2 regions of the Streptomyces sp. NPDC127197 genome follow, and region 1 is predicted to be linked to the other one. Evidence: riboswitches for the same ligand, from Rfam matches in the RefSeq annotation. Region 1 holds a riboswitch; the other holds the start of a gene.
What was found. Region 1 has a riboswitch for cobalamin ahead of ACFVJQ_RS31925 (cobalamin biosynthesis protein). Riboswitches for the same ligand answer to the same signal wherever they lie in the genome.
Positions count from the first base shown of each region.

Region 2: another riboswitch for cobalamin. It lies ahead of ACFVJQ_RS30330 (energy-coupling factor ABC transporter permease); the one in region 1 lies ahead of ACFVJQ_RS31925 (cobalamin biosynthesis protein).

Region 1 covers NZ_JBHXVG010000026.1:33,933-38,333, reverse strand. The annotation lists gene ACFVJQ_RS31940 (lysozyme) at 1-174, shown strand, start outside; gene ACFVJQ_RS31935 (anion permease) at 317-1,555, shown strand; gene ACFVJQ_RS31930 (hypothetical protein) at 1,586-1,807, shown strand; cobalamin riboswitch at 1,917-2,061, shown strand; gene ACFVJQ_RS31925 (cobalamin biosynthesis protein) at 2,167-3,111, shown strand; gene ACFVJQ_RS31920 (cobyric acid synthase) at 3,108-4,401, shown strand, end outside.
Region 2 covers NZ_JBHXVG010000023.1:108,425-112,825, forward strand. The annotation lists gene ACFVJQ_RS30315 (energy-coupling factor ABC transporter ATP-binding protein) at 1-511, opposite strand, end outside; gene cbiQ (cobalt ECF transporter T component CbiQ) at 508-1,257, opposite strand; gene ACFVJQ_RS30325 (energy-coupling factor ABC transporter substrate-binding protein) at 1,258-1,602, opposite strand; gene ACFVJQ_RS30330 (energy-coupling factor ABC transporter permease) at 1,599-2,291, opposite strand; cobalamin riboswitch at 2,321-2,505, opposite strand; gene meaB (methylmalonyl Co-A mutase-associated GTPase MeaB) at 2,566-3,567, opposite strand; gene scpA (methylmalonyl-CoA mutase) at 3,564-4,401, opposite strand, start outside.

The sequences.
Region 1 (4,401 bases):
GGCAATCACGCACTGTGGATAGCGCGCTACGACTCGGCGAGCGCGGGAACACTCCCGGCCGGGTGGTCGTTCTGGACGCTCTGGCAGTACGACAACAGCGGCAGCCTGCCGGGTGACCAGAATCTCTTCAACGGCTCGACGACCCAGTTGAGGAAGTTCGCAAAGGGTTCGTAGCCGGACACCACGGGGCCGTCGATCCCTGACCGGACGGCGGCCCCCACCTTGCGACACCAGGGAGCCCCCCTCAGTTCACCTTTCGTTCACTTGGGTTACGTACGTTCGTCCGGCCAATGACCTCGAACGATTGCCTGGGTAAATGGAAGGCATCTCGCTGATCCTCGCGATTGTGGTGGTAACCGCACTCGCGTTCGATTTCACGAACGGTTTCCACGACACCGCGAACGCGATGGCAACCACCATCTCCACCGGTGCCCTCAGACCCAAGGTCGCGGTGGCCATGTCCGCCATCCTCAACCTGGTCGGCGCCTTCCTCTCCGTGGAAGTCGCCAACACGATCTCCAAGGGGCTGGTCGACGAGAGCGGCATACGTCCCGAGGTCATCTTCGCCGCACTCGTCGGCGCGATCCTGTGGAACCTGCTGACCTGGCTCGTAGGCCTCCCGTCGTCCTCCTCGCACGCCCTCATGGGCGGTCTGATCGGCGCCACCGTCGCCTCGGCCGGCGTGGGCGCCGTGCACGGCGACGCGCTCGTCACCAAGGTGCTGATCCCGGCGATCGCCGCCCCGCTGGTGGCCGGCATCGCGGCGATGCTCGCCACGCGGCTGACGTACCGGCTCGGCAGGAAGGCCGACGGCAAGGCGGCCGCGAAGGGCTACCGGGCCGGCCAGATCGCCTCCGCCGGCCTCGTCTCCCTCGCCCACGGCACCAACGACGCGCAGAAGACCATGGGCATCATCACCCTCGCCCTGGTCGCCGGCGGCTCCCTCGCCCCCGACTCCGACCCCCCAATGTGGGTCATCCTCTCGGCCGGTCTGGCCATCGCGCTCGGCACCTACCTCGGCGGCTGGCGCATCATCCGCACCATGGGCAAGGGCCTGACCGACCTCCAGCCGCAGCAGGGCTTCGCCGCGCAGACCAGCGCCGCGACGGTCATCCTGGCCTCCTCCCACCTGGGCTTCTCGCTGTCCACCACGCACTCGGTCTCCGGTGCGGTGATGGGTGCGGGTCTCGGCCGCAAGGGCGGGGTCGTGCGCTGGTCCACCGCCACCCGCATGTTCGTCGCCTGGGGCCTGACCCTGCCGGCCGCCGCGCTGGTCGGTGCCGTCGCGGAGTGGGTGACCGGCTTCGGCTCGTGGGGCACCGCGCTCGTCGCCGTCTTCCTGGTCGCCTCCAGCGCCGCGATCTGGAAGCTCTCCCGGCGTGAGGTCGTCGACCACACGAACGTCAACGACACGGCGGAGGAACCGGCCGGTGTCGTGACGACCGCGATGGCCGCCGTGGCCACGCCCCCACCCGGCGCGGCCGAGGGCCTGAGGGCCACGATCCCCGCGCAGCCCACATCCGCGGACCAGGCGCCTTCCCAGGCCGCCGTCTGAGCCCCCAGGTACGAAGGAAGCAGAAGCAGCATGAAGATCGACTGGGCGGCCCTCGGCTCCGTCTTCGGCGTCAGCCTCGTGGCCACCGTGGCCCTCGTGGGCCTGTTCACCCTCGGTATCGCGGGCCTGTCCCGCCGGGAGCGCGCGGCGGCGCAGGGCGACTCGGCCGCGCTCGCGGTCGCGGGGGCTTACGCCGCCTTCGCGGCATGTGCGGCGGCGGTGGCGTACGGGATCTATCTGATCGTGGCCTGAACCTGACTCAACCGACGCGCCGGGCGGTACGGGGTTTCCCGTGCCGCCCGGCGCGTCGGTGTGTGGGCCTCAGCACACTCCAGCACCGCAGGTCACAGGCAAGTTGACGCCCCTTCCGACCCCGTGGTGGACTTCCGGGGCCATGTACGGCGGCAGGAGAGGAAGCCCGGTGTGAATCCGGCGCGGTCCCGCCACTGTGACCGGGGAAGAAATTCCCCGGGAGCCAGGAACTCTCACCGCCGGTCTCGTCGAACCAGGGCGTGGACACCCTGAGTGAGGACATATCGCGATGCTCGGCTGCCGTTCGAGGTTGAGGTTCAGTACCCGGCTTCTGCCCGCCCCCGCGATCGGCTGAGCCGATGCGTGCCGATCGCGTCTTCGCGTACGGCGCCGCTCTCGGTCTCCTCGGCGATCTGCTCCTCGGTGATCCGCGCCGGGGACATCCGGTCGCCGCGTTCGGGCGGGCCGCCGGTGGGGTCGAGCGGGTGCTGTGGCGGGACCACCGCGGGTGGGGTGCGCTGCATGCCGTCGTGTGTGCCGGCTCGGCGGTAGCCCTCGGGACCGCGGCCTCGCGTCTCGTACGGTCGTCTCCCGCCGCCTCCGTGGCCCTCACCGGCGTCGCCACCTGGGCGGTCGTGGGCGGGACGTCGCTGGCCCGCGAGGCCCGGGCCATCGGCCGTGCCCTGCAGGCCGGTGATGTGGAGGGTGCGCGGGCGCGGCTGCCGCATCTGTGCGGGCGGGATCCGCAGGCGCTCGACGCGGACGGGATCGCCCGGGCGGTCGTGGAGTCGGTGGCCGAGAACACCTCCGACGCGGTCGTCGGGGCGCTGGTGTGGGGGGCCCTCGGCGGGGTGCCGGGACTGCTCGGGTTCCGGGCCGTGAACACCCTCGACGCCATGGTCGGGCACAGGTCGCCCAAGTACCTGCGGTACGGGTGGGCTTCCGCCCGCCTCGACGACCTCGCCGGGTGGCCGGGCGCCCGGCTGACCGCCGTACTCGCCGCGCTGGCCGGTCCCGATCCGCGGGGAGCCGTACGGGCCTGGCGCGCGGACGCCGACCGGCATCCGAGCCCCAACGCCGGGCCGGTGGAGGCCTCGTTCGCGGGGGCGCTCGGGGTGCGGCTGGGCGGGACCCTGTCCTACGGGGGCCGGGTCGAGCGCCGGCCCGTGCTCAACGCGTCGGCGGGGCGCGCCGTCCGGGTCACCGACGTGGAGCGGGCGGTACGGCTGTCCCGGCGCGTCGGACTGCTCGCGCTCGGCGTCTGTGTCGCCGGGCGGCTGCTGACAAGGGGGCGTACGTCATGAGTGGTGGAGGTCTGCTGGTCGCCGGCACCACCTCCGACGCCGGCAAGAGCGTCGTCACCGCCGGGATCTGCCGGTGGCTGGTGCGGCAAGGCGTGAAGGTGGCGCCCTTCAAGGCGCAGAACATGTCCCTCAATTCGTTCGTGACGAGGGAAGGCGCCGAGATCGGGCGGGCTCAGGCCATGCAGGCCCAGGCCTGTCGGGTCGAGCCGACCGCGCTCATGAACCCGGTGCTGCTCAAGCCCGGTGGTGAGCAGAGCAGTCAGGTGGTGCTCCTCGGGAAGCCGGTCGGTGAGCTCAGTGCGCGCGGGTACCACGGGGGGCGGCAGCAACAGCTCCTCGGGACCGTGCTCGACTGTCTCGCCGAGTTGCGGGGCACGTATGACGCGGTGATCTGTGAGGGGGCCGGCTCTCCGGCCGAGATCAATCTGCGGCGGACCGACATCGTCAACATGGGCATCGCGCGCAATGCGCGCCTGCCCGTGCTTGTGGTCGGTGACATCGACCGCGGGGGCGTCTTCGCCTCCTTCTTCGGGACCGTGGCGCTTCTTTCGCCGGAGGATCAGGAGCTCGTCGCCGGGTTCCTGGTCAACAAATTCCGGGGGGATGTGTCGCTGCTCGAACCCGGGCTCGACATGCTGCACAGCCTCACCGGGCGGCGGACGTACGGCGTCCTGCCCTTCCGGCACGGGCTCGGCATCGACGAGGAGGACGGGCTGCGGGTCTCACTGCGGGGAGCCGTCCGGGAATCCCAGGTCTCCTCTCCCGTCGGCGAGGACGTGCTCCGCGTCGCCGTCTGCGCGATCCCCCTCATGTCCAACTTCACCGACGTCGACGCCCTCGCCGCCGAACCGGGCGTCGTCGTGCGGTTCGTAGACCGGCCGGAGGAGCTCGAGGACGCCGATCTGGTGGTGATCCCCGGCACTCGTGGAACCGTCCGTGCCCTGCGGTGGCTGCGGGAGCGGGGGCTGGCGCAGGCCATCGTCCGAAGGGCCGCCGAGCAGCGGCCCGTCCTCGGGATCTGCGGCGGCTTCCAGATCCTCGGCGAGCACATCGAGGACGAGGTCGAGAGCCGGCAGGGCCATGTCGACGGGCTCGGGATCCTTCCCGTACGGGTGCGGTTCGCCCGGGAGAAGACCCTCACCCGACCGACGGGGGAAGCCCTCGGCGAGCCCGTCGAGGGGTACGAGATCCATCATGGGGTCGCCGAGATCACAGGCGGGGATCCCTTCCTGGACGGCTGCCGGGTCGGGCAGACCTGGGGCACGCACTGGCACGGCTCGCTGGAGTCGG
Region 2 (4,401 bases), on a different contig from region 1:
CGGTCGGCTCGTCGAGGATCAGCACCCGCGGGCGCATGGCGACGGCACCGGCGATCGCGGTCCGTTTGCGCTGCCCGTAGGAGAGCAGGTGCGTGGGCCGGTCGGCCAGCCCGGCGATGTCCAGGGCGTCGAGCGCCTCGGCGACGCGGGAGCGCACCTCGGCGTCGGACAGCCCCAGGTTCAGCGGACCGAAGGACACGTCCTGCGCGACGGAAGCGGCGAACAGCTGGTCGTCCGGATCCTGCACGACCAGTTGGACGGTGGTCCGCAACCGGGTCAGGCCCTTCCGGTCGTACGACACCGGCCGGCCTTCCACCGTCAACTGCCCGCTGTGCGGCCGCAGTCCGCCGCTGAGCAGCCGCATCAGCGTGGTCTTGCCGCTGCCGTTGCGCCCGAGCAGGGCCAGTGCCCGCCCCTCGGGCACCGCGAAGTCGAGGCCGTCGAGCACGACGGGGCCCTCGTCGTAGGCGAAGGACGCGCCCCGCAGGGCGACGAGCGCGGGCTCGCTCATGACAGCGGCCTTTCCAGTACGAAGGTGAGGGCGGCCAGCGCCGCCAGCAGTGCGGTGCTCGCGGCCGTGAAGCGGACGGAGACGCGGGCCTCGGGCACCAGGACGCGCAGGGTGCCGTCATAGCCGCGTCCGGCGAGCCCGGTCTGCAGCCGCGCCGCCCGGTCGAAGGCCCGGACGAAGGCGGTCGCGCCGAGCCCGGCCAGGGAACGCCAGGTCGCGGCCCGCGTGGTGTGGCCGAGCCGGGCGGCCTGCGCCTCCCGGATCCGGCGCACGGAGTCGAGCAGCAGGAAGCTCATGCGGTACGTCACCAGCGCCACGTCGACGACCGGCGCCGGCACCCCGGCCTGCACCAGCCGCGGCAGCAGATCGGACATCGGGGTGGTGAACGCGAACAGCAGCACGCCGAGCGAGGCGGCCGAGGTGCGCAGCAGCAGTTCCCCGGCGCGCACCGGGCCCTCGTCGGCCAGGGACACGAACCCGCCCGGCCCGCCGACCTGCACGAGCAGGGTGGCCGCTCCGGTCACACAGAACCCCAGCGGCACCCGGTAGGCCCGCCACAGACGACGCCGGGGCACGCCCGCCGGACCGAGCAGCGCCACGAGCGCCGTCACCAGGACCAGGGCGGCGCCCGGCCAGGGCGGCAGCGAGATCGCGAGCAGGGTGAGACCCAGCCCGAGCACGGCCTTGTCCACGGGGTGGCGGCGGCGCCAGCGACTGCTGTGCGCCGCCGCGTCGATGGGCAGCACTCAGACCTGCTCGTCGGCGCCGTCGGCGCCCTGCCGCTCCAGCGCCCGCTTCTCGCCCTGCCGACGCCCGCGCCGCAGCCCGAAGTAGTAGGCGAGGACACCCGCGCCGATCGCCGCCTGCAGCGAGAACAACGCCGACTCGATCTCGCCGGAAGGCGGCTCGTACAGGGGCGAGAACCAGGGCTCGTAGTCCGGCTCGATCTCGGTGATGGCCTTCTCCGCCTGCCCGTCGGCGCCCGTGAACGGCTCCTCCTCGTCGTCGCCGAGACCGAGAGCCAGCGGCAGCACCGCCAGCGCGGCGACGAGAAGCAGCAACAGGGAGTTGATCTTCGCGTTCCGGCTCATCCGGCCACCGCCTCGGTGCCGGCCTTCTTGGTGAGGAGGACACCGAGCCGGGTCAGCTCACCCCGGCTCGACTGCACCAGCAGACGCATCACCAGCACCGTGAGCAGCCCCTCGCTCACCGCGAGCGGGATCTGGGTGACGGCGAAGATGGAGCCGAACTTGCCGAGCGCGCCCAGAAATCCGCTGCCCGGGTCGGGGAAGGCGAGCGCCAGCTGCACGCTGGTGACGCAGTACGTGGACAGATCGGCGACGAACGCGCCGCAGAACACGGCGCCCATCAGCGGCACGTCGTACCGGCGCAGCAGCCGGTACACCCCGTACCCGGCCCACGGACCGACGATCGCCATGGAGAAGACGTTGGCGCCCAGCGTGGTCAGGCCGCCGTGCGCGAGCAGCAGCGCCTGGAAGAGCAGGGTGATGGTGCCCAGCACCGCCATGACCGGCGGCCGGAACAGGATCGCGCCCAGCCCAGTGCCGGTGGGATGGGAGCAACTCCCGGTCACCGAGGGCAGTTTCAGGGCCGACAGGACGAAGGTGAAGGCTCCGGAGGCGCCGAGGAGCAGTGTGCTCTCGGGGTGCTCCCTGACCTCACGGGTGAGTGACCGGACTCCGTGGACGACGAACGGCGCGGACGCGGCGCCCCAGGCGACCGCGTGCGCAGGAGGCAGAAAACCCTCGGCTATGTGCATGGCTCAGCAGACCCTCTCCAGCACCTCGTGGATGGTTGACGTGCCTTGGCCGGTCTCCTGGCTGACGGGTACCACCGCCCGTGCTCCGCCTTCCCGGGTCACAAGGACCCAGTGGCTGCCCGTAAGGGCCGGAGCCGGACTTCCCGATCACAGTGGCGAGGGCCGCACCGGCATTTCACCGGATTTCCCGTGCACCAAGGCGTGGTGACAGTAGTGCTCGGTCAGGGGTGGAGACAAGCGCACCCCGGGAGGCGTGCGGACGGCGGACGCCCGCTCACGCCCCGCGGGACGCGCCGTCGCCGGACCCCTCGAAGGCGTCGAGCAGGCGCTCCGCCGCGAGCGTGGCCGTCAACTGACCGTCCCTGACCCGTTGTTCGAGTTCCGGTGCGAGGGCCCGTACCGCCGGGTCCGCGTGCAGGCGGCCCAGCAGTTCGTCGCGGACCATGTTCCACGTCCAGTCGACCTGCTGGTCGCGGCGCTTGGCGGCGAGCCGGCCGGTGGAGTCCAGGAGGGTGCGGTGCTGCTCCAGGCGCTCCCACACGGTGTCCAGGCCGGTCGACTCACGGGCGCTGCAGTGCAGGACGGGCGGGGTCCAGGCGGCGTCCTTGCCGTGCATGAGACGCAGGGCGCCCGACAACTCCCGTGCCGCGGCGCGGGCGTCGCGCTCGTGCGGGCCGTCCGCCTTGTTCACGGCGATCACGTCCGCAAGCTCCAGGACGCCCTTCTTGATGCCCTGCAGCTGGTCGCCGGTGCGGGCCAGCGTCAGCAGCAGGAAGGAGTCGACCATGTTGGCCACCGCGGTCTCCGACTGGCCGACGCCGACCGTCTCCACCAGCACCACGTCGTAGCCCGCGGCCTCCATCACCACGATCGACTCGCGGGTCGCCTTGGCGACGCCGCCGAGCGTGCCGGCGGTGGGGGAGGGCCGGATGAACGCCGCCGGGTCGACGGCCAGGCGCTCCATCCGCGTCTTGTCGCCCAGGATCGAGCCGCCCGTACGGCTCGACGACGGGTCGACGGCGAGCACGGCGACCCGGTGGCCGAGCGAGGTGAGCAGCGTGCCGAACGCGTCGATGAACGTCGACTTGCCCACGCCGGGCACCCCGCTGACCCCGATCCGCCGCGCCTTCCCGCTGTGCGGCAGCAGCTCGGTCAGCAACTCCTGCGCCAGCGCCCGGTGCTGGGGCCGGGTGGACTCGACGAGGGTGATGGCCCGGGCCACCATCGCCCGCTTCCCGTCGAGCACACCCTTCACATACGCGTCGAGATCGATCACAGCTCGTGTCCGAGGTCGGCCGCCAGCCGCCGCAGAAGGTCGTGTGCCGCGTCCGGGATCACCGTCCCCGGCGGGAACACGGCCGCCGCGCCCATCTCCAGCAGGGTCGGCACGTCCTGCGGCGGGATCACTCCGCCCACCACGATCATGATGTCCTCGCGCCCCTCCGCCGCCAGCTCCTCGCGCAGCGCCGGTACGAGCGTGAGGTGGCCGGCGGCCAGCGAGGAGACGCCCACGATGTGCACGTCCGCCTCCACCGCCTGCCGGGCGACCTCGGCGGGCGTCTGGAACAGCGGGCCGACGTCCACGTCGAAGCCGAGGTCGGCGAACGCGGTGGCGATCACCTTCTGGCCGCGGTCATGGCCGTCCTGGCCCATCTTGGCGACCAGGATGCGCGGGCGGCGGCCCTCGGCCTCCTCGAAGGAGTCCACGAGCGCGCGGGTGCGGTCGACGGACGGGGACTCGCCGGCTTCGCCTCGGTACACGCCGGAGATCGTACGGATCTGGCTCGCGTGCCGTCCGTACACCTTCTCCAGGGCGTCGGAGATCTCCCCGACGGTCGCCTTGGCGCGGGCCGCGTGCACCGCCAGCTCCAGCAGGTTGCCGTCGCCGCCCGCGGCCCGGGTCAGCGCGTCCAGCGCGTCCCGGCAGGCGGTCTCGTCGCGCTCCTCGCGCAGCCGCCGCAGCTTCTCGATCTGCTGGGCGCGCACGGAGGAGTTGTCGACCTTGAGGACCTCGATCTGCTCGTCGGTGTCCACCCGGTACTTGTTCACGCCGATCACCGGCTGCCGCCCGGAGTCGATACGGGCCTGCGTGCGCGCCGCCGCCTCCTCC